DNA from 3 places in the Paenibacillus sp. FSL R5-0701 genome. Region 2 is predicted to be linked to each of the others. Evidence: riboswitches for the same ligand, from Rfam matches in the RefSeq annotation. Region 2 holds a riboswitch; each other region holds the start of a gene.
What was found. A riboswitch is a leader RNA that binds a small molecule or an ion and turns the genes downstream of it on or off. The one in region 2 is predicted to bind cyclic di-AMP.

Region 1 (6,910 bases), 2.2 Mb from region 2:
TATAGTTTGGACATGCGGGTACCATGGTAGAAGGTATGCTTGACCCACCAAACTCATGACAATCGATAGTGAGCTTTGTCTTGAATTGTGTCTCAAGGACAGCGCCCAGGCAATTTCGCTTGAACTTATAGATAGATATATGATACTTTTACCTCATAGGATAGGCTTGGGAGGTCAAATCATGGAATTATTGAAACAACGAATTTTGCAAGAAGGTGTGGTTATCTCGGATCAAGTATTAAAGCTGGATGGTCTGTTGAACCACCAGATTGATCCTGCATTAACGATGGAGATGGGACGTGAGTTTGCTGCCCGTTTTCGTGAAAGTGGAGTAACTCGGGTAATCACGGTAGAATCCTCAGGGATACCGGTTGCTTTTGCAGCGGCCTATGAACTTGGGGTGCCCCTTGTATTCGCCCGTCGCAAAAAAACACTTCTGGCTGATCCTGATGCTTACTGTGAACGTGTACCGTCCTTTACCAAAGGAATTGTAACTGACATTATGGTATCTCGCGAGTTCATTCATGAGAATGACCGCATTTTGTTCATTGATGATATTATTGCCAATGGAGATGCCGCTCGTGGCGTCATCAAAATTATCGAGCGTTCTGGCGCGGAACTCGTCGGATTCGGCGTTGTGGTCGAGAAAAGTTTCCAGGCAGGGGCACGCACGATTCGTGAACAGGGTATTCCGGTGGAAGCCTTGGTACGCATTCGTTCCCTGAACGATGGAACAGTACAATTTGACGATAACGAAATGTGACATTTTAAAGGAATAGGGCCTATTTTTTGAACTATGCCTTTGCATGACCGCCGATTTCATTTATAATGGGGTTATGTTAGGGAGAGGAGGCAACACCATGGGGAACCAACCGGCAACAGAACAATTTTTTAATGATAAGCTGGCGGAATCGAAAGTTCATTTTGAACGTGCCCTGGATTGTAAACATACGGAATTCGATGACCTTTATCCCTATATGATTGAACATCCTCAATTTTTCTGGTACAAACGCTATGTTGCCTGGTCAGAATTACTGACGATTGTAGGCTTGTGCGAAGAGTTGTCCTTCTCTTGGAAAGAACAATTTACACCGCATCAAGTGGAGTACCTTGAAGAACGTGTGATGTCCGCCAAAGTGCTTGATTTTTGGTTCGAGAAGAACGACAGCAAAGAGCACGCGCAGCGGTAACTTTCAGTCGGGACATAATTTCGAATGACATGACAGTCCAATACAGTCACGTGAGACCTAAATGACTTTTCATTTAGGTCTCTTTTTGTAAATAAATTTGAAATATAGGAGCCATGAAGATGATTAGTGATACAGAATTGGACGCCCTGCGTCTGTCAGGTGAGAAAGTTAGAGTCGTACGGGACGAGCTGGAATCGAACGACGTGAAGGGGATTGTGGTTGCCTGGGATGGCGAGCAGGTACTTATCCGTCGTCAGAATCGACGTGTCGTTAAGCTGGACCGAGGTTACAGCTATCAGCTGTTCAGCGAGCCGCGCCAGAGTCCACTTAGTGAGTAACAGCTTATAATTATAGCAGTGGCCATGCGCGTTAAATGTTTGGAATTACCATGATTTCTTGGCATAATTGGCTCACTCGGGAGAGAAGATAGGTACAGTGAGGAAGATCTGTAACTATAGCCGAGAGGGTGTGCTACAAGCCATGACATTGATGAATGATAAAGTTCATGCCTACAAGGATCAGATTGGAGCATTAAGCGATGTGCTGCCAGGTGTGGTGAAGTCGTATCATGAGTTTACCGGAGAATGTTTCCAACCTGGCGTGATTGATGCGAAGACAAAACAGCTAATTGCCCTTGGGATTGGATTGTTTGCCAACAATGAGGTATGTACCTTCTACCATGTAGAAGAAGCCCGTGCCAAGGGTGCAACAGATCAGGAGATTATGGAGACCGTTGCGGTGGCCGGAGCTGTTGGAGGAGGACATGCCCTGTCTCAGGGTGCGATGCGAGTGCAGAAGGCGCTGCATTAGTAAGCAATGCAACATACATTTTTAAGTGCAAAAAAGGCATCCGGTTAATAACCGATGCCTTTTTGTATGTGAATCACATTTTACCTAGCATTTTATCATACATAAACTGTCCAGTTACCCGACGTGCTGTTACATAACGATCATTGAAGTATGGATTCGATAACTTCGTGATGCTTACACCTTTACTGCTGGAGGCATGAGCGAATTGTCCGCCGCCGATATATACACCTGTATGTGAAATGCCTTTGCCTGTTGTATTAAAGAACACCAGATCACCTGTCCGAACATTGCTCTTGGATACGGGAGTACCTGCTTTGGCTTGCTGCTGCGAAGTACGTGGTAATTCAATGCTGTATTTGTTGAAAAGATATCTCATAAAACCAGAACAGTCGAAGCCGGCTACAGTTGTGCCACCCCATTTGTAAGGAATACCTGTCATGTTGTTCACTACGGAGTTGATACTGCTTGCCTCTGTGCTTGTTGCCCCGGATGTAAATAATACAGCTGCTCCAAAAATGGAGATAATCAGTTTTTTCAAAATCAATGTTCTCCCTTCGATGCCTACGGAGTTAGCTAAGGGTTCGGTAGAAGGTTCCCTATATTTCCTATGTATAAGAATAATTCACCCAAATTGGTTCCCCCGTTTTCAAACATGAAACTCGGCAATGAATAATTAAGTTTTTGTAACTATTTGAAACTATATTGCATAAATGCGTAATTGTCAAACCCATTTAAAACCCTTCGTAATACCTCAATGTTAGCGGAATTAAGGTTTTTATATGAAAGAAGGGATCAAGTTTGGGTATCATTCATGACAAAAACGTCATTATTGGTTCGTTTAAGACGAATTTGGATAAATAAATAGGTTTGTCATGAGTTAAAAGAACTATTCCGTTATGTAGAATTAGAGAGATTATATTCATTAAGTTGCATATATTGACAAAAAGCGATTTTTTGCATATTATCTGAGTATCCAATCCACATATTGGATTAAAATTGATTTTATTATGCGATAAATACAAATAAAGGAGGTTTAGAGACGAGTATCATAGGTAAAGTAGAAGTGGAAGATTTATAAAAACGAACATAGGAGAGTGTTACATTTGAAAGCGAAGAAAATAATTACTTTTGTCCTGGCATGTACAATGGTGTTTTCGGCAGTTGGAATGGCAGTTCTCCCTGTAGGGATGGTATCTGCTGCGGATGCATCGGGTACGACAGCGAGTATTTCTGATATTTTGAAGAACCAGCTGCCGGATGGAGGTTGGAGAAAAGATTATAAACAGACAAGTGGAGAGTGGGCAAAGTCCACGATAGACAACAAGGCTACATACTCAGAAATTAGAAGATTGGCGAAGGAATTTAAAAAGACGAATGATCCGCGTTACTCCACAGCTGCAATCAAAGGAATTAACTTTTTGATCAACATGCAGTATTCAAACGGCGGATGGCCACAAGTTTACCAAAGCTCCGGATACCACAAGCACATCACTTACAATGATGATGCCATGATTAATGTAATGATCATGCTGGATGAAGTAGCGGCACGCAAAGGTGATTTCTCTTTTATCGACAGCATACTTGCTAACCGCAGTAAAAATTCAGTTGCCAAAGGTGTGGAGGCGATTTTGAATACACAGGTCGTTTCAGGTGGTAAGCTCACAGCATGGGGACAACAACATGATTCCAGCTCCCTTAAACCAGCGAGCGCAAGAATCTACGAAGTGCCATCGCTGACAGCTGGAGAGAGTGTAACGATTGTTAAATTTCTGAAAACCAGACCTGCTAACGCTAAAATTACTGCATCCATTAAAGGAGCGGAGGCTTGGTTTAACAAAGTGAAAATTACGGGTTACAAGTATGAAAGAGCTAATGGAGATAGTAAAATTATCGCTGATTCCAAAGCTGCACCAATTTGGGCACGCTTCTATGAGATAGGGACGGATAAACCAATCTTTATTGGTCGTGATGGGGTAGTAAAATACAAATTAAGTGATATTGATAAAGAAAGAAGAGGCGGTTATGCATGGTATGGTAACTGGCCTTCCAAGCTGTAATTTGATGTATGCTTCCGTTTTAATGAACCAAACTATTAGCAGCAGTTAAAGGTAAAGCCTGAAAACGACATGGACGTCTGGTTCGGGCTTTATTGTTATTATTTTCAGTGTTGACATGATAGATTCCACATGATATATTATCTCTTGTCGCCGATATTGATCACGGAGATACAATATGCGGTCGTGGCGGAATTGGCAGACGCGCACGGTTCAGGTCCGTGTGGGCTAACCCCCGTGGAGGTTCGAGTCCTCTCGACCGCATCTAATAAAAAGACTCCTTAAGCTAACGCTTAAGGAGTCTTTTTTTGCATTTTTTGATATAAAACTAACTTTAGACTTGAGTATCCAAGAGGTTAGTGCTTAGCTGCACGTACAGCAAATGGTCTTCCATCAGCCATATGGAACGTTTATTGCGCTGCGGTAACATTAACGCTGTCAATATTCGGTCCTTCCGATCCAGTGGTGACCACTTTCAATGTATTGGTCCCCGTGTTCATGGGGACCTGTATTGTTTTTTCAACCCAAGTGGACCAGCTTCCCGTAGCTAGAAAGGGCTCGTTGCTGATGACTTTGGTTCCGTTCACAAAGATGTCGAGGTTCCGAGTGCCGCTTTCCAGCGCATAACGAAACTTTACGTTTTTGGTACCTGTTGTCGTGTTATTAATGCCGTTCCATTGAATGGCCGAACCAGTCATCGCATTGAAGTTAACATACCCGGAGCCAGTGTAACCGGGGTAGATTGTTTCAATGGTAGCTTCCGTAAGTGACGTTCCGGTCTCGGCTTCATACGTAGTGCCACTGCCTGTATTCCCGCCGCTATTTCCGCCAGTAACGTTGGCAACAAACGTTGTTACGCTCTGAGGCGGGAGCTGTGCCGTGAAGGCTCCATTGGATACGGTAAGCGGGTTTCCGCTTGCCAGGTTTCGACTGCTGTCCGTAATCCATGAGGACACAGTGGAGGCATTACCATTCTGCAGAACGAATTTTTGGCTTGTGGCTGAAGTTCCGCGGTTAATTGCCACAACGACGACTTTGTTATCACCTTTATAGGCTGAGACAAATGTGTTTGTATCCGGATTTTTCGTTGCATCGACTCGCAGGTAGCCTGGACGCACGAATTTAGAGAAATGAGCCATATTATACCCGCGTTTGCTTATGGTACCGTCCTCTTTCATCGGACCATACTGTCTGCGGATGTACCACCACACATAGGCCTGGAAATCACCTTCTACCATGGCATTGTGCATGTGATAGGAAACGTCCAGTGCTTCAGGCCAGCGGTCTGCTGAGTTGTTATCACTGTTCGGAACATACACCTCAGTCATCCACAGTTCTTTACCGGCTCCTTTTTGCTTAAAGAGAGGGTAGGCAAAATTAGAAATCTGGGTTCCATACGTATGTGCTCCCAGAATGTCCATGTTGGCAAGCGCCTGCGGATCATTCAGGATTGGGTCGGATATGTTCTTTAAGTACTGGAAGGATTCAGGCGCCATGACTTTGGTACCTTGAATGGACCCGGCATTTTCTTTCATGAATCGAAGGATCTCTTGTGGAGTCCACCAGGTCCAGTCATGAGCATAATCCGGTTCATTCTGCACAGAAATGGAATATAAATCTACGCCGTTATTTTTCATGTAGGTTACAAAGTCGTTCAGATGTTGCGCATAGGCGGCATATTTGTCGTATTTCAGACGTTTGGCATTTGTGTCACCATTGTGGTTGAACGTTTCAACCATGCTGCTTGGAGGATTCCATGGGGATGCAAATACAATAGCACCCTTTTCGATAGCCCGTTTGGCTGTGGCAACTTCACGATACCAGTTATTGGAATCTGGATCGACGTAGATCCTGAGAATGGAGAAGCCTAACTGATTCTGATCATTACCAAAAGCAGTTTCACGTTGAGCGGGAGTCAGATCACCAATCCAGGCAGGAAGGTTAATGCCCCCAAAGCCCTTGATCAGCTGTTTTTCCGAGGACAAATTAATGTTGGCATCGCTGGCTGCTGACACATTTGTCGGGGTTAACATCAAAGGCAGGGCTGTTAAACAGGCCAAAAGAACATTAATCGTCTTTTTTAGTTTGAATTTCACTACTTTCATCCTCCTCGATAATGGTAAATGGTTACATAGAGAAACCGCGACCAGGGATAACAAACAAGAATAGCGGATTGTCTGGCATTTATTTTATGTAAACCCTTTCAAAACCTCCTTCCATAAATCATAGGAATGAAATGAAGCACATAACCTCTTTCATTTGTTGATTCTACTAAATAATTCCTAAACTGAAAACCTGACAAATTACAGTATTTTTTCTAATTAATCTCTATTTTCCAACTGTTCAATGACAGTTCCTGTCTTAATGCAAAGGAGAAAAACTGGCATGATGGGGATCTTCGTTTGAGATAGAGGTCTCCAATGGCGGGGATATTGTTATAAAGGAAGGCTTTGGCTTACATATTCCTCCCTTCATTATCAAACAATGAGATCACAGAAGTTACGGGGAGGGAATCATGATGAAGGAAAAGAGAAAGAATTATCGATTCATTGCAGGTATCATGGCATTTTTGATTGTGTTTTACGCAGGCATATCGGCAGGAGGGCCTACAGCGGCAGCTTCAGAGTCCCCATCGAATGACAAACGGTTAGCGATTATCATCGATGATGTTGGTAATGACATGAGGGGTACGGCAGAAATCCTGGCGATGCCAGTTAAATTAACGGTAGCGGTCATGCCTTTTTTGCCAACAACGAAGAAAGATGCGATAGCTGCACATGAAAAGGGGATGGATGTGATTGTGCACATGCCCATGGAACCCAAGAAAGGACGACCTGAATGGCTGGGCCCGGGTGC
Region 2 (6,910 bases):
AGGGGAATTATCCGTAGATGAATATTTGCAGTTGGATGAAGCATTAATTCAGACGGCATTTACGCAGTGGCGCAAGGAGGACGATACTGTTCTGAGTGAGTTATGCGAACGTTTTATGGATCGCAAGTTATATAAGTATGTAGAGCTTGAACAGGTCGACTTGACAATGATGGAAGAGATTCGGGAAGCTTTTGTACAGGCTGGCCTCGATCCCGAATATGATCTTGAAATTGATTTTCCTTCGGATAATCCGTATGATGTGTTTCGTCCGGATGAATCCACAGATAAGCAGATTCTTCTTCTGGATCGACAGGACAATTTACGTGAGTTGTCAGAAGTATCTGACATTGTCCGTTCCATCAGTGGGCTTCACCGAGGGAAACATCATTTGTATTACCCGCAAAACAAGGTGGATGCGATTATTCACGAATTACCGTCACATATACGCCCCTATTTCTTGTAATCGTGTGGGTATAATCCGATGAAGAATTTTGATATCAAAACACTTTCCAAAAGAGCTATTTTCCATGATACAGTAATCTGCTTTAATGGGGAGTATATGTAGATCGACATAATTTTGTAAATGCAAGTTGGTAGAATGAGCCTAATCAGCAATATATAGATCAGAATATCTGTATATCTTCTATATATTGTAGTTGTGAAGAAACAAACGTGATGATGTAATACACAGATTACCCAAAATGTTTTATGTACGAGTCATTAAATTATTGGATTTTACAAATTGAATTTTCAAAAAGAAGATAGTCGTTATTTCGACATGAAGGGAGATACAGACATGATGCTGTTCGACACACATACACATCTGGATGCACCACAATTCGACGAGGACCGCGAGGACATGATTCAGCGTGCTGTGGATGCAGGAGTTGGTCGCATGATCAACATTGGCTTTAACCGGGAGACGATTCCAACCACAATGAAACTCGCTGAAACATATGATTTTATATATGCAGCTGTAGGGTGGCATCCCGTAGATGCGATCACAATGCAGGAGGGCGATTTGGAGTGGATTGCATCTTTATGCAAGCATGAAAAAGTGGTTGCGATTGGTGAGATTGGATTGGATTATCACTGGGACACTTCACCAAAGGAAATACAGCATCGCGTATTACGACAACAAATTGCTTTGGCGCGTGAAGTGAAGATGCCGATTGTCATCCATAATCGGGATGCACATGAGGATATTATAAGAATTTTGCGTGAAGAGAAAGCTGGTGAGGTTGGTGGTGTGATGCACTCCTTCTCAGGCAGCTGGGAAACGGCAAAAAATTGTCTCGATATGGGCTTCCATCTCTCCTTCGGAGGACCAATCACATTCAAAAATGCAAAGCAGCCCAAAGAGGTGCTGGAGAAGGTTCCTATGGACCGGTTTTTCATTGAAACAGATGCTCCATATTTGACACCTCACCCTTATCGTGGGAAGCGAAATGAGACAGCGCATGTACGTCTGGTTGCAGAGGCAGCTGCGGAAATTAAAGGCATTTCGGTGGAGGAAATTGCTGCAATAACAACCAAAAATGCCATGGAACGATTTGGAATTCGTTAAAAAAACGAGTAAATGAGGTGAAAAAGGCAGGTAAGCGGAGTTAATTTGCCCTTTGATCCAAATAAATCAAGAATATTACAATATTTTAACCAAATATTCAGAAAAACGTACTTGATCAACGCTTTACAACATGCATCAAAACAGGATATCATCTTTTCAGTGAATTGTTGTGCGGAAAATTGGACAGATGTTCGGGGGATGAACAAAGGGACACTTTCCGATGAAACAACATTACTTTCATGAATCAGTCTCGCTGAGTCTCCGTTAACGGAGAGCGGGGGAACCAATAGGGCTTAAACATCGGTGTATTTGGCCGATGCGCAACGTTCGCTGACCCAAAAGCAGCGAAGGGAACTGCGAAGCCGTATTTGATTTCTTCTTTGGGTCTCGGGGTGAATTCAAGGGCGTCCGCCATGAGCGGGTGACCCAAGATAGGGCGGCTCTCTTTCGCCCGAACCCGACAGCTAACCTCGCAAGCGGAAAAAGAGAGGCAACCTCGTGCATGAATTTCCGATATTCAAAATCATTCGGAAGCCACGAAAGAGTTCCTCTTACACTCTTTCTTTGGCTTTTTTGTTTTTGAATAAAAGAAATATTGTCATCATACGGTAGGTATTCAGGAGGATGACATCATGTTGCGAAGATTGATTCATGGTGCAGAACCGGATTATGTTGGTCCAATCTGTGTTCTGTAGAAAATTTGGTATAGTCACGTCAAAGACATCATGCATTACTTTAGACGGCGAGGCTATGAAGGAGGACGGAGAAGTGGGCACATTCCAACCAGAAGAGACCCATGAGTCACGATCATCCAGTAAGTCTTTCGCGTTGCGGTGGAAGCATGAGAACATGCGTCAAATGGCATTGATCGCGATTTTCTCAATTGCGCTTACAATCATGATCTTGTTAGTCGTTTACGGTCAGGCCGGGAAACAAATTTCGCTGGTTATTGATGGCAAAGCTCAGGTGGTAGAGACTCGTACAGGAATGCTTCAGGAAATGCTGGAGGAGCAGTCGATCACAGTCAGCCCTCACGATAAGGTATCCATGTCCATGAATGGGGCGATTACAGATGGAGACCGAATCGTTATTGAGCGGGCCGTTCCAGTTAACATTACGGCAGACGGAGACACCAAGACTCTGTATACAACCGATTCATCGGTAGAAGATGCAATTCAAAAATCAGGTATTCAAGTTGAAAGTAATGATAAAGTGTATCCGGCGCTCGGAACTGCGATCAAAGCGGAGATGAAGATCCGTGTAGTGCGCGTAACAAAGCGTACAGTGGAAGTAGAGCAACCGATCGCTTACAAAGTTATTAAAACGGCTGACCCTAGCTTGTACAAAGGGGATAACCGTGTCGTTGTAAACGGCAAAGAAGGCACACTTGTACAGCATATCGAAAAGGTATTTCAGGATGGAGAATTGGTCTCCAAAAAAATGGTCGGCAAATCTGTCGCGAATAATCGTGTAGATAAAGTGATCGCTGTCGGCACCAAAGCAAAACCGGTCGTGAAAGAACCTGAGATTCAGACCGTATCGGCTCAAACTTCAACAACCAAAAAGGCTACAACAACGAACTCGAAGAAAACATCTGCCTCGGGCAGCAAAGTGATTACCGTATCCGGGACTTCTTTTAAATACTCCAAAGTACTTAAAAATGTATCCATGACTGCCTACTCTTCCGAAGAGCCTGGCATTGGTACAAAAACAGCTTCCGGTACTCGTGTAACGGAAGGTCGCACCATTGCGGTTGATCCCAAAGTCATTCCAATTGGCTGGTGGGTATATATCGAAGGTCTGGGATTCCGTCGTGCAGAAGATACAGGCGGTGCCATTAAAGGCAACAAAATTGATGTATATTATGACAGTGTGAAGCATGCCCTGAATTTTGGACGTAAGAAAGGCAAGACGGTCTACGTGATCGGTCCGGTGAAGCCGGAAGCGAACTAAAATCGTTTTACTTTGAAATGGGAATGCTATAAAATAGTTGCATGAATGGTTCATGCGGAATATGCGGCGGAGGAGTCTGAATTCAGTCTCCCCCGCCGTTTGGCAGAGAAGAGGATATTCCTCTTCTTTTTGCGTTAGAAAGGAAGAAATGGAACATGATAAAAGAAGTCATTGTGGTGGAAGGCCGTGACGATACGGTAGCTATCCGTCGGGCCGTTGAAGCCGATACAATAGAAACAGGTGGATCAGCAATCAACCAACGCATTCTGAAGCGAATTGCGCTTGCTCAGGAGAGACGGGGAGTCATTGTACTGACAGATCCGGATCATGCTGGCGAACGCATTCGTAAAATTATTGCAAACAAGGTGCCTGGCTGCAAACATGCCTTCATTCCGGAAGCCGATGCAACGCGTAAAGGGGACATTGGGGTGGAGAATGCCTCACCTGAAGCGATCCGTCATGCTCTGGCGCGCGTACATACTTCATACGAAGGTGCTCCGAGCCTGATCGATTGGGAGGACCTGATCGCGGCAGGACTTATCGTGCATCCGCAGGCTGCTGCACGTCGCATGGAGATGGGCAATCTGCTGGGCATCGGTTATTGTAACGGTAAGCAGTTCCACAAACGTCTCAGTGTATTTCAGATTACACGGGAAGAGTTCTCTACAGCATTAGCGCAAATTGAACGTGAAGGAATGTGAGCATATGAAGGATATGGAAGAGACGATAGAAATTGCAACGCCCAAACGAACCAAAGAGATTATTCAAAGACACGGATTCTCATTCAAGAAAAGTCTGGGTCAGAACTTTCTGATCGATCAAAATATACTGAACAAAATCGTTAATGCAGCCGACCTGGACGAGTCCAAGGGCGCGTTAGAGATCGGGCCGGGTATTGGAGCCCTTACGGAGCGACTGGCTCGGGTAGCAGGTCCTGTCACAGCCGTAGAGATTGATCAGCGCTTGATCCCAATCCTGGGAGAAGTGATGCAGCCTTATTCGAATGTACGTGTTCATCATGGGGATGTGTTGAAGCTTGATCTGGCTGAATTGTTTAATACGGATTTTGCATCCGTGGACAAAGTCAGTGTCGTGGCTAACCTGCCTTATTATGTAACGACTCCAATCATGATGAAACTGTTGGAAGAGAAGCTGCCGGTAGACAGTATTGTTGTCATGATCCAAAAAGAAGTGGCTGAACGCATGGCTGCTGCACCAGGATCAAAAGACTACGGCAGTCTGAGCATCGCAGTTCAGTACTACAGTATGCCGGAGCTTGTGTGTATTGTGCCGCCTACGGTCTTCATTCCGCAACCTAATGTGGAATCAGCTGTCATTAAGCTGAAAGTGCGTGAGCAACCACCAGTGGAGATTCCGGATGAAGCACACTACTTCGAAGTGGTACAGGCTTCTTTTGCCCAACGGAGAAAAACAATCTCAAACAACTTGAAGGCACGTTTCTTCACAAAGGAGAACCGGGAACAGGCAGACATTCTGCTGGAGCAGGCAGGTATTCAACCGTCCCGACGTGGAGAGACGTTGAGTCTGCAAGAGTATGCCACACTCAGCACCGTAATGTGGGAAGCAGGGGTACGTGCAGCGCTGTAAAATTTGAATGAACCAAACCGGGTCTCTGCCCATACGATGGGGTAGAGGTGATTACGTTGATGAATATCGGAGACTTGGTCGTTCGGAAGTCATACGGCGGCGATGTGACTTTTCGGGTGGAAGGCCTCCAGTTGGATGCTGCGGTCATTAAAGGGACTGAGTTCCGGCTGATTGCCGATTCCCCGGTGGATGATTTGATACAGGTTCCTTACGAACCACAAAGCGCCAAGACTAGACAGGCGCATATTAAAGCACATCAGACCCTGTCCCGTCTGCAGCAGAATCGTATGGAACAGGCTGAGCGGAATCGGGAAGGTCTGGTACAGGATTGGTCTGCTCAGCAGGAACCGGCTTATTTTGAGATGCCTGGAAAGGTGCTTCATCTGGATGGAGATCCGAACTATTTGAAAAAAAGTATGGATCTCTATGAGCAACTTCGCGTGCCCGCAGAGGGACAATATGTCCATGAATCGGCAATGGCAGATACCCTATACCGTTTATTACCCAAAGTACGTCCGGATATCGTAGTCATTACGGGTCATGATGGGGTCCTAAAGACACGTCAGCCCTATGACTTATATAGTCTTGGTAGCTACAAGAATTCGCAAAATTTTGTGTCGGCCATTCAGGTGGCCAGACAATATGAACGCCATCTGGATGCACTGACTATTGTGGCAGGGGCCTGTCAGTCCCATTTTGAGGCACTGCTGCGCGCTGGAGCGAACTTTGCCAGTTCTCCAGGCAGAATTCTCATTCATGCACTTGATCCGGTCTATGTGGCTGCCAAGGCCTCCTTTACCTCTGTGCGGGATACGGTCAACATGAGTGATGTTCTGCACAATACCATCAGTGGCAGCCAGGGTGTGGGTGGTGTCGAGACACGGGGGAGTTACCGGGTAGGTCTGCCTGGGCTGAATGATTTATCTACGCTAAAAGTGAACCCCTCGGCAGTCTGATGTAGGCCATTTAAAGTCCCAATTTGGGGCTTTTTTTGTTTGCAAAAAAATTCATTGACAACAACTTTTTGATGCTGATATAATAATTAGTTTTGATTTGACAATGACTGTAAAAACCGGTATAATGGACAAGAAAAGAGGTGGTCGTCGACAATGGCTAAAAACACGCTGTTGGATATCAAACGCAATCTCGATGCACATATTGGTCAGAAAATTATGTTGCGGGCTAATGGTGGCCGCCGTAAGACCATTGAGCGTACGGGTGTATTGGAAGAAACGTACCCTTCTGTTTTTATTGTTAAGCTTGATGAGGAGCAAGAAACCTTCAAGCGAGTTTCTTATAGTTATGCGGATATACTTACGGAGTCGGTGGAAGTCATGGTTTATGACCCGGGCAGCCAGACGCATAGCTCCTATATGGAGACGTAAGTATCGATTTACAGGCGATTCGCCCCACAAGGCGGGTCGCTTTTTTGTTTTTTTAAAATCAATTCGCCCTCTAACGTAACCCATACATACTCAGGAATGAGCAAGGAACGGTCGCGGCATACTATATGGACAGGGTAAAGATTCAGTTTCTGAAGCAATGCAGGGAAACTGAATTTGGCCTGATGGCAAGATGTCCAAAACGTGAACGAACTCATCACATTATGAAGGATACTTTGGAGGAGGATGGTTTCATGAGTCGCAGAAGAAGAAGTGTCATGTCAGAGGATCTGAAGAATGAACTTGCGAAAGACCTGGGCTTCTACGATACGGTCCAACAGGAAGGCTGGGGTGGAATCAAAGCCAAGGATGCAGGAAACATGGTGAAAAGAGCCATTCA
Region 3 (6,910 bases), 3.1 Mb from region 2:
CGAGGAACATGATACATGGCTTCGAGCAACATGACAGCACCTCCTGAATATAGGATAAGTTATAGTTATAATTAACCAAGTTAGCCAGCAAATGAATCACATTTACTGTAATAAAATGTGTTATTTTCATCGTTTTCAAAGGTTTCTTTCACAGCATTTCCAGCTTCGGGCTGAATATACTTACAGATAATTTAGAAAAAGGGTGCCCTGAACAAGTTGAGATTCAAGATTGTTCAGGGCACCCAATATAACGTGTTGAAAGTGAATTTTAGCGAATAGCTTGCTCAAACTCCGTGTGGATGGTTTGAAGCAGTTCTGGCTGGCTCAGTACGTCATAGGCTGTTGTAGCAAGTGCCTTTGCTCCCAGAATCATGCCATCCAGCGCGCGCTCCTGAAGAGCAAGGTCACGGAAGGCTATGGAGTGCAGTGTGTGCACCTCGTCTACAACCCGAATGTAAGGATGGATTGCAGGACATTTCAGGGAAACGTTACCGATGTCCATGGAGCCATGATCGTTACCACTCACTATCTCTTCTTGTGGGATACCAAGTTCCATCAGATTTTGACTAAACGCAGCTGAGAATGCTTCATTAGTGACCATCTCGTCATAGGACGTTTCATAGTTGGATGTCACGAGCTTACAACCTGTCTGGAGAGCAGAACCTTCAGCGATCTGAATCACACGTTCTGTGAGAATATTCAATTCTTTGCGAGTTGCTGCCCGTACATAAAATTGCGCAGAAGCATAGTCAGGAATGATATTTGCTGCCTGACCTCCGTTGTTGATCACACCATGAATGCGCACGGTGCTTTTCACTTGTTGCCGGAATGCATTGATTCCGTTGAACGTTTGAATGACAGCATCAAGTGCATTAATACCTTCGTGCGGACTTGCAGCGGCATGTGAAGATCGGCCATGGAATTCAAATTGCACAGCATCAATAGCCAGCGAGCTGCCTGACTTTTCGAAGGCATAATATGGATGCGCCATAAGAGCGACATCACAGTCATCGAACAGACCTGCTTCCGCCATCGGAACTTTGGCACCACGTGTCTCTTCAGCAGGTGTACCAAACACTTTAATTGTTCCGCCTACTTCATCCAGAATGGATTTTAGCCCCACAGCAGCCCCAAGACTCATCATACAGATCAGATGGTGACCACAAGCATGACCGATCTCCGGCAAGGCGTCATATTCACACAATAATGCAATGGTAGGGCCGGGTTTGGCGGCTGAATAGGTTCCGATAAAGGCTGTCTCCAGTCCAAGGATTGGAGCCTCTACAGTGAACCCGTGAAAGACCAGTTCTTCTTTTAGACGAGCAGAAGCAAGATACTCTTCATTCCCCAGTTCGGGGTTGGCACCGATATATGATGAAATGGCTTTAAAACGGGAAGCATATTGATCAATAACCGTCAGGATCTGTGATTTGTTAGATGTCATTAGTAAACTCCTTATGCAAAATGAAAATAATTTATTGATTATATCATGTTTGCTTTATTTTTTCAGAAACAAGTCAAGATTTGTATTGTCAAAATGCATTGCATAATCATGCATTGTACTTTATAATGACTCAGTCATCAACATGAGAAGCATACAAAGTATTGTAAGGGGAGAGAACAAGGTTGAAATTAATAAGTCGTTACACCATGATGCTGTTGACCTTTGTTGTTCTACTGACAACTGCCGTTCCTGTGGCACTTGCAAGTGGAACTACAGATAATTCAGGCAGTAAAAAGCTGGTGCTCGGTACAAGTGCCGATTTTGCACCATACGAATTCCATAAAGTGATTAATGGTAAAGATGAAATCGTCGGCTTCGATATTGAGATCGCCAAAGAGATTGCCAAAGATCTTGGCGCTGAGCTTGTGATTGAGGATATGGGCTTCGACGGTCTTCTGCCTTCATTGCAGAGCGGGCGTGTTGATCTGGTGATTTCAGGTATGACGCCGACGGATGAGCGGAAGAAAAGTATCGATTTTTCCGACACCTATTATAAATCAAAACAAGTGATTATGGTTCGCAATGTGGATAAAGACAAATATCCAACCATGGCAGAACTTGAAAATGCGAAGATTGGCGTTCAGAAAGGCTCCATTCAGGAAACGATCGGACAGAGTATTCCAGGAGCGAAGCTTACTGCGCTGGATAAAATCTCCGATATCGTGCTTCAACTGCAAACAAAACGCATTGACGCGGCAATCGTTGAAGATACCGTTGCTGCAGGTTATCTGGACGATATCATTGGACTTGCTGCTGCTGTTCCGGACGAAGAGCAAGCAGAAGCGGCAATCGGGATTCGTAAAGGTAATACCGAGCTGCTAGCTGCAGTAAATGGAACACTGGAGCGACTGAAAAGTGAAGATAAAATCAATCAGATGGTGACGGACGCCAGCCTCTTGATGGCGGATAAAGCGAACAAATCACAAAATATTTTCCAAGTATTCTGGGAGTACAAAAGTTTCTATGCTACAGGTGTAGGATACACACTTCTGTTGTCTGCACTTGGGGTTATCTTCGGGGTAATTATTGGATTGATCATCTGTTTGTTCCGTTTGCATGACGCTGCAATCTTGCGCTGGATCGGTACTGCTTACGTTGAAGTGATCCGTGGCACACCGATGCTGGTACAATTAATGATTATTTACTATGGTTTTTCCCTGAGCTTTGGCATTAACTTCACTGCCCTTCAGGCAGGTATCATCACGCTTTCCATTAATAGTGGTGCGTATCTAGCGGAGATTTTCCGTGCAGGTATCCAAGGGGTGGATCGTGGCCAGTTGGAAGCAGCTCGCTCCCTCGGAATGGGCAGAGGTGCAGCCATGCGTTACATCATATTGCCACAGGCTTTCAAGGCCGTATTGCCGGCAATTGGTAATGAATTCATAACGATTATCAAGGAATCCTCCATTATCTCTGTTATCGGTATGGTGGACATTATGTATCAGGCAAGTGTAGTCAAGAACATTACGTACCAAGGCTTGAGTCCATTTTTGATTGCAGCAGCCATCTACTTTGTAATGACGTTTATTTTGTCCAAGCTGCTGGGACGACTGGAAAGGAAGTTGAGTGCAAGTGATAGACGTTAGACAATTACACAAATCTTATGGAAATAACGATGTGCTTAAGGGCATTAATGTGACGATTGGCAAAGGCGAGGTTGTCGTGGTTATCGGTCCTTCCGGTTCAGGTAAAAGTACATTCTTGCGTTGTCTGAACCTCTTGGAACAACCTACATCAGGTGAAATCGATTTTGAAGGTGTTTCAATTACGGACCCCAAGCACAACATTAATGCAACTCGGGAAAAAATGGGCATGGTGTTCCAGCATTTCAACCTGTTCCCACACAAAACGGTACAGCAAAACATCACGATTGCTCCGATTAAAGTGAAGAAACAATCCACGCAGGAAGCGGAGAAAATTGCTGCTGATCTGCTTAACACTGTGGGCTTGTACGATAAAAAAGATACATTCCCGAATCAGCTGTCCGGTGGACAGAAGCAGCGGATCGCTATTGCAAGAGCATTGGCTATGCAGCCGCATGTCATGCTGTTTGACGAGCCTACTTCGGCACTGGACCCCGAGATGGTCGGTGAAGTGTTGGATGTCATGAAACGTCTTGCAGAAGGTGGGATGACTATGGTCATTGTAACGCATGAGATGGGTTTTGCACGTGAAGTAGGAGACCGGATCCTGTTCATGGATGGCGGGGTTATTGTAGAAGAGGGAACACCTGATGAGGTGTTTGGAGCACCGAAAAATTCACGTACACGTGATTTTCTTGCCAAAGTACTCTAAATGAAAGTGATCATTAGCGTTACTGACTTCGAGTCGGTGACGCTATTTTTTTATGGTTAATAATCACGTATGGATTCGGAAAAGTAACTATTCTGTTACCAAATGTAAAGGAATCGGGTCGTCCAATATTTCTAAAGTATCCAGTACTCTTACATATGCTTACATGCTAAAAAACCATTTGGTAAGAATTACTACAAGTTCAGGTTACAAAATTGTGATATATTGAACTCTGCCGAAACTTCCGGACAGGGAGTGCGGGGGATGTAACGATGCAGATTTGTGCAGGGGGAAGATCTACAGCACACTGCTTGGGGTGAATTAGGGGTACATAACGTTTCAAATGTAATGAAGAACCTATAGGGTGGGCTCCTCATCCGAATCCGACAACTAACTTCGCAGGCACAATGAGGGAGGAAGACCATGATTAACAAGAAACGTATAGCCAAAACAGCAGTAGCATTAATGACAACAGCAATGCTCATTCAAGCCGTTCCGGCTCACGCCGATTCAGTTCATGTGGCCAAAGAAGGGGATACCTTCTACACCTTATCAAAACAATATGGAGTAGCAATGAACACGTTGGTTAAAGCAAACAACGACATTTCACCTTACAATATTTATGGTGGTTTGAAAATTACGATTCCCGGTAAGGCAAACAATGTAGCTGCCGCGGCGACGGAGAGCAAGACCCAAGCCAAAACGGTTACTACAGCAAGTTTGGACGTTAACGCAGATAACAAAGTGGTTCAAGCCTGGGGTAAAACATTCGATTACAGCAAAGCTGTGAACGTGAAAGCAACGGCATACTCTGCAGATCCGTCTGAAAATGGAGGCTGGGGTGCAGTCGATTATTTCGGAAATGACCTTGAACTGGGTACGATTGCAGTTGATCCAAGTGTAATTCCACTCGGAACCAAAGTACTGGTAACGGGTCACAGCCATCCAGGATTGCCAAAACAAGCTTTTGTAGCCACAGCGCGTGATGTAGGCGGTGCAATCAAGGGTCACCGGATTGATATCTTTATCCCGGGTAGCAAACAGTCCGTAAGCACATTTGGATTTCAGGATATCGAGCTGTACATTCTGAAGTAGAAAATTAATTACATCTAACGAATTCAAACAGGGTGTCTGCCAGTCGCAAACTTGCGATTGAACAGCACCCTTTTAATATTCTCATTTATTTCTTCATCGTCATCTTAATCTTTGGCCTTTGACAATCCCAGCATTTCGTCCAAGGTGACAAGTTCATATCCGCGCTTTTGCAATTCCTCAATGATTTCAGGCAAAGCCTCAATCGTGCCGTTCAGGTTTGATCCTACACCGCCTCCAGCATGTTGCAGAACGATGGAGCCTGGTTTTACGGCAGACAGGATGTTATCTTTCACCTGTTCCTTTGAAAGGCCTTTCCAGTCCAGAGAGTCTACGTTCCAGTTCACAATGCTATAGTGTTGTTTGGCAGCCCATCTCAGCTGTTCTTCATTAATGTCTCCATAAGGCGGCCGAATCATCTTCGGCGTATATCCCGCCAAACGTCGAATAATATCCCCGGTATGTAAAATTTGTTTGCGAAAGGCATTCATCGACAGCTTACTGAATTCAGGATGATTGTAGCTGTGATTACCAACCATATGCCCTTCCTTAATGATGCGTTTCACCAGATCCGGATGTTTCTCTGCACGACTACCCACGATGAAGAATGTAGCTCTGACATTGTATTTCTTCAATACATCCAGCACTTGTGGAGTAAATCGTGGATCAGGTACATCATCAAAAGTCAGTGCAACCTTCTTTGTTGAAGGACCATTGGTTTTGAACGTATCGGCATATTTTTGACGTAACTGTCCCAATGTCAGTTGTTCTTCTTCCGCAGAATCCGAACCTGATACGGATTCACTTGGCGGGCTTGAAACATCCCGCGATGAAACTGGAGCATGATATCCTCCGAGAAAAATAACGATAACCATCAGCATAATGAGGCGTACGCGCATAATAACGGCCTCCTTTTCCAAAATGACGTTCTCTTTGGTATGCCCGGGCTATCCATAAGTTATGCGTAGTGTGAGAATTTTCATTGCCGATGTAGCTCATGAAAGCCATAATTCCTCCATATATAACATATAGAAAAGGATAGGTGGATGGGTATGAGTACATATGATTTGAAATCCATACGTTTACAGGTGATTGAAGCAGGAGAAGATAAGGTTTTTCTCGTTACGGGAGGAAAGGCGCATATTGGCGCCGCAGCCACATTCTATGTAGATCATGAGCGCGTAAGCGGGACGACGGTACATATTCCCGGTCATAAGGAACAAGAACTGTGTGAGCGGCTTGCCCGGAAGGCTGCCCAGCAGCTGAAAGTAACCGTTACGGTGATCATGGGTATTCATTTTGATTCCATCACGCGGATGCAGATCGACGAAATCGTGCAGACTGCAGAGAGGTTGATGGAAGATCATCTGATCAAAGATAAACGATCTTCCTGACGTAAGAGTCATCGAATGTTTTGATTTTATTTGCTAAAATTGAAACGAGTTGTAGATTGTTACGTATGTATGTTTATATACGATGTAATATCGACTAGGAGGAATAACATAATGTCCATTTTCAAACGTTTGCGTGATCTAACCATGTCTAACATCAACGCCATTATTGACAAGGCGGAAGATCCAATCAAGATGACGGACCAATATATCCGCGACATGCAAGAGGATCTGGAAGATGCGGAGAAAGCAGTAGCTCAACAAATCGCCATTGAGAAGAAATTTAAGCAGTTATTCGAAGAGCAGGAAGCTCTTGTGAAGAAACGTGAAGAGCAGGCGCATACGGCGGCACGTGCTCAGAATCTGGATTTGGCTCGACGTGCTCTGGAAGAGAAAAAGGCTGCTGAAGAGAAGATGGCTGAGTATAAAACCAGCTATGACCAAAACAAGGCTTCTGCAGATAACCTGCGTGGCAAGCTCGACGAGATGCGTAAGCAACTGACTCAAATGAAGAACAAACGTGAAACACTGGTAGCCCGCTACAATGCAGCAAAAGCCCAAACGGAAATCAACAAAGCGTTGAATGGGTTTGGCTCTGATACTGCAAGTGCTGGTATGAAGCGTATGGAAG

Region 1: another riboswitch for cyclic di-AMP. It lies ahead of MKZ13_RS10625 (C40 family peptidase); the one in region 2 lies ahead of MKZ13_RS00150 (ubiquitin-like domain-containing protein).
Region 3: another riboswitch for cyclic di-AMP. It lies ahead of MKZ13_RS17930 (3D domain-containing protein); the one in region 2 lies ahead of MKZ13_RS00150 (ubiquitin-like domain-containing protein).

The regions. Positions count from the first base shown of each region.
Region 1 is NZ_CP150230.1:2,263,576-2,270,485, forward strand. It holds gene MKZ13_RS10605 (xanthine phosphoribosyltransferase) at 182-763, shown strand; gene MKZ13_RS10610 (hypothetical protein) at 861-1,190, shown strand; gene MKZ13_RS10615 (hypothetical protein) at 1,310-1,528, shown strand; gene MKZ13_RS10620 (carboxymuconolactone decarboxylase family protein) at 1,671-2,000, shown strand; gene MKZ13_RS10625 (C40 family peptidase) at 2,074-2,538, opposite strand; cyclic di-AMP (ydaO/yuaA leader) riboswitch at 2,544-2,675, opposite strand; gene pelA (pectate lyase) at 3,095-4,057, shown strand; tRNA gene MKZ13_RS10635 (tRNA-Leu) at 4,235-4,318, shown strand; gene MKZ13_RS10640 (carbohydrate-binding protein) at 4,465-6,150, opposite strand; gene MKZ13_RS10645 (divergent polysaccharide deacetylase family protein) at 6,570-6,910, shown strand, end outside.
Region 2 is NZ_CP150230.1:31,201-38,110, forward strand. It holds gene MKZ13_RS00140 (HD domain-containing protein) at 1-463, shown strand, start outside; gene MKZ13_RS00145 (TatD family hydrolase) at 797-1,567, shown strand; cyclic di-AMP (ydaO/yuaA leader) riboswitch at 1,809-2,062, shown strand; gene MKZ13_RS00150 (ubiquitin-like domain-containing protein) at 2,336-3,520, shown strand; gene rnmV (ribonuclease M5) at 3,676-4,221, shown strand; gene rsmA (16S rRNA (adenine(1518)-N(6)/adenine(1519)-N(6))-dimethyltransferase RsmA) at 4,226-5,128, shown strand; gene yabG (sporulation peptidase YabG) at 5,188-6,084, shown strand; gene MKZ13_RS00170 (Veg family protein) at 6,238-6,513, shown strand; gene MKZ13_RS00175 (small, acid-soluble spore protein, alpha/beta type) at 6,765-6,910, shown strand, end outside.
Region 3 is NZ_CP150230.1:4,075,455-4,082,364, reverse strand. It holds gene MKZ13_RS17950 (alpha-glycosidase) at 1-32, opposite strand, end outside; gene MKZ13_RS17945 (M20 family metallopeptidase) at 269-1,444, opposite strand; gene MKZ13_RS17940 (ABC transporter substrate-binding protein/permease) at 1,627-3,090, shown strand; gene MKZ13_RS17935 (amino acid ABC transporter ATP-binding protein) at 3,077-3,799, shown strand; cyclic di-AMP (ydaO/yuaA leader) riboswitch at 4,020-4,217, shown strand; gene MKZ13_RS17930 (3D domain-containing protein) at 4,220-4,891, shown strand; gene MKZ13_RS17925 (polysaccharide deacetylase family protein) at 4,996-5,787, opposite strand; gene MKZ13_RS17920 (hypothetical protein) at 5,941-6,282, shown strand; gene MKZ13_RS17915 (PspA/IM30 family protein) at 6,394-6,910, shown strand, end outside.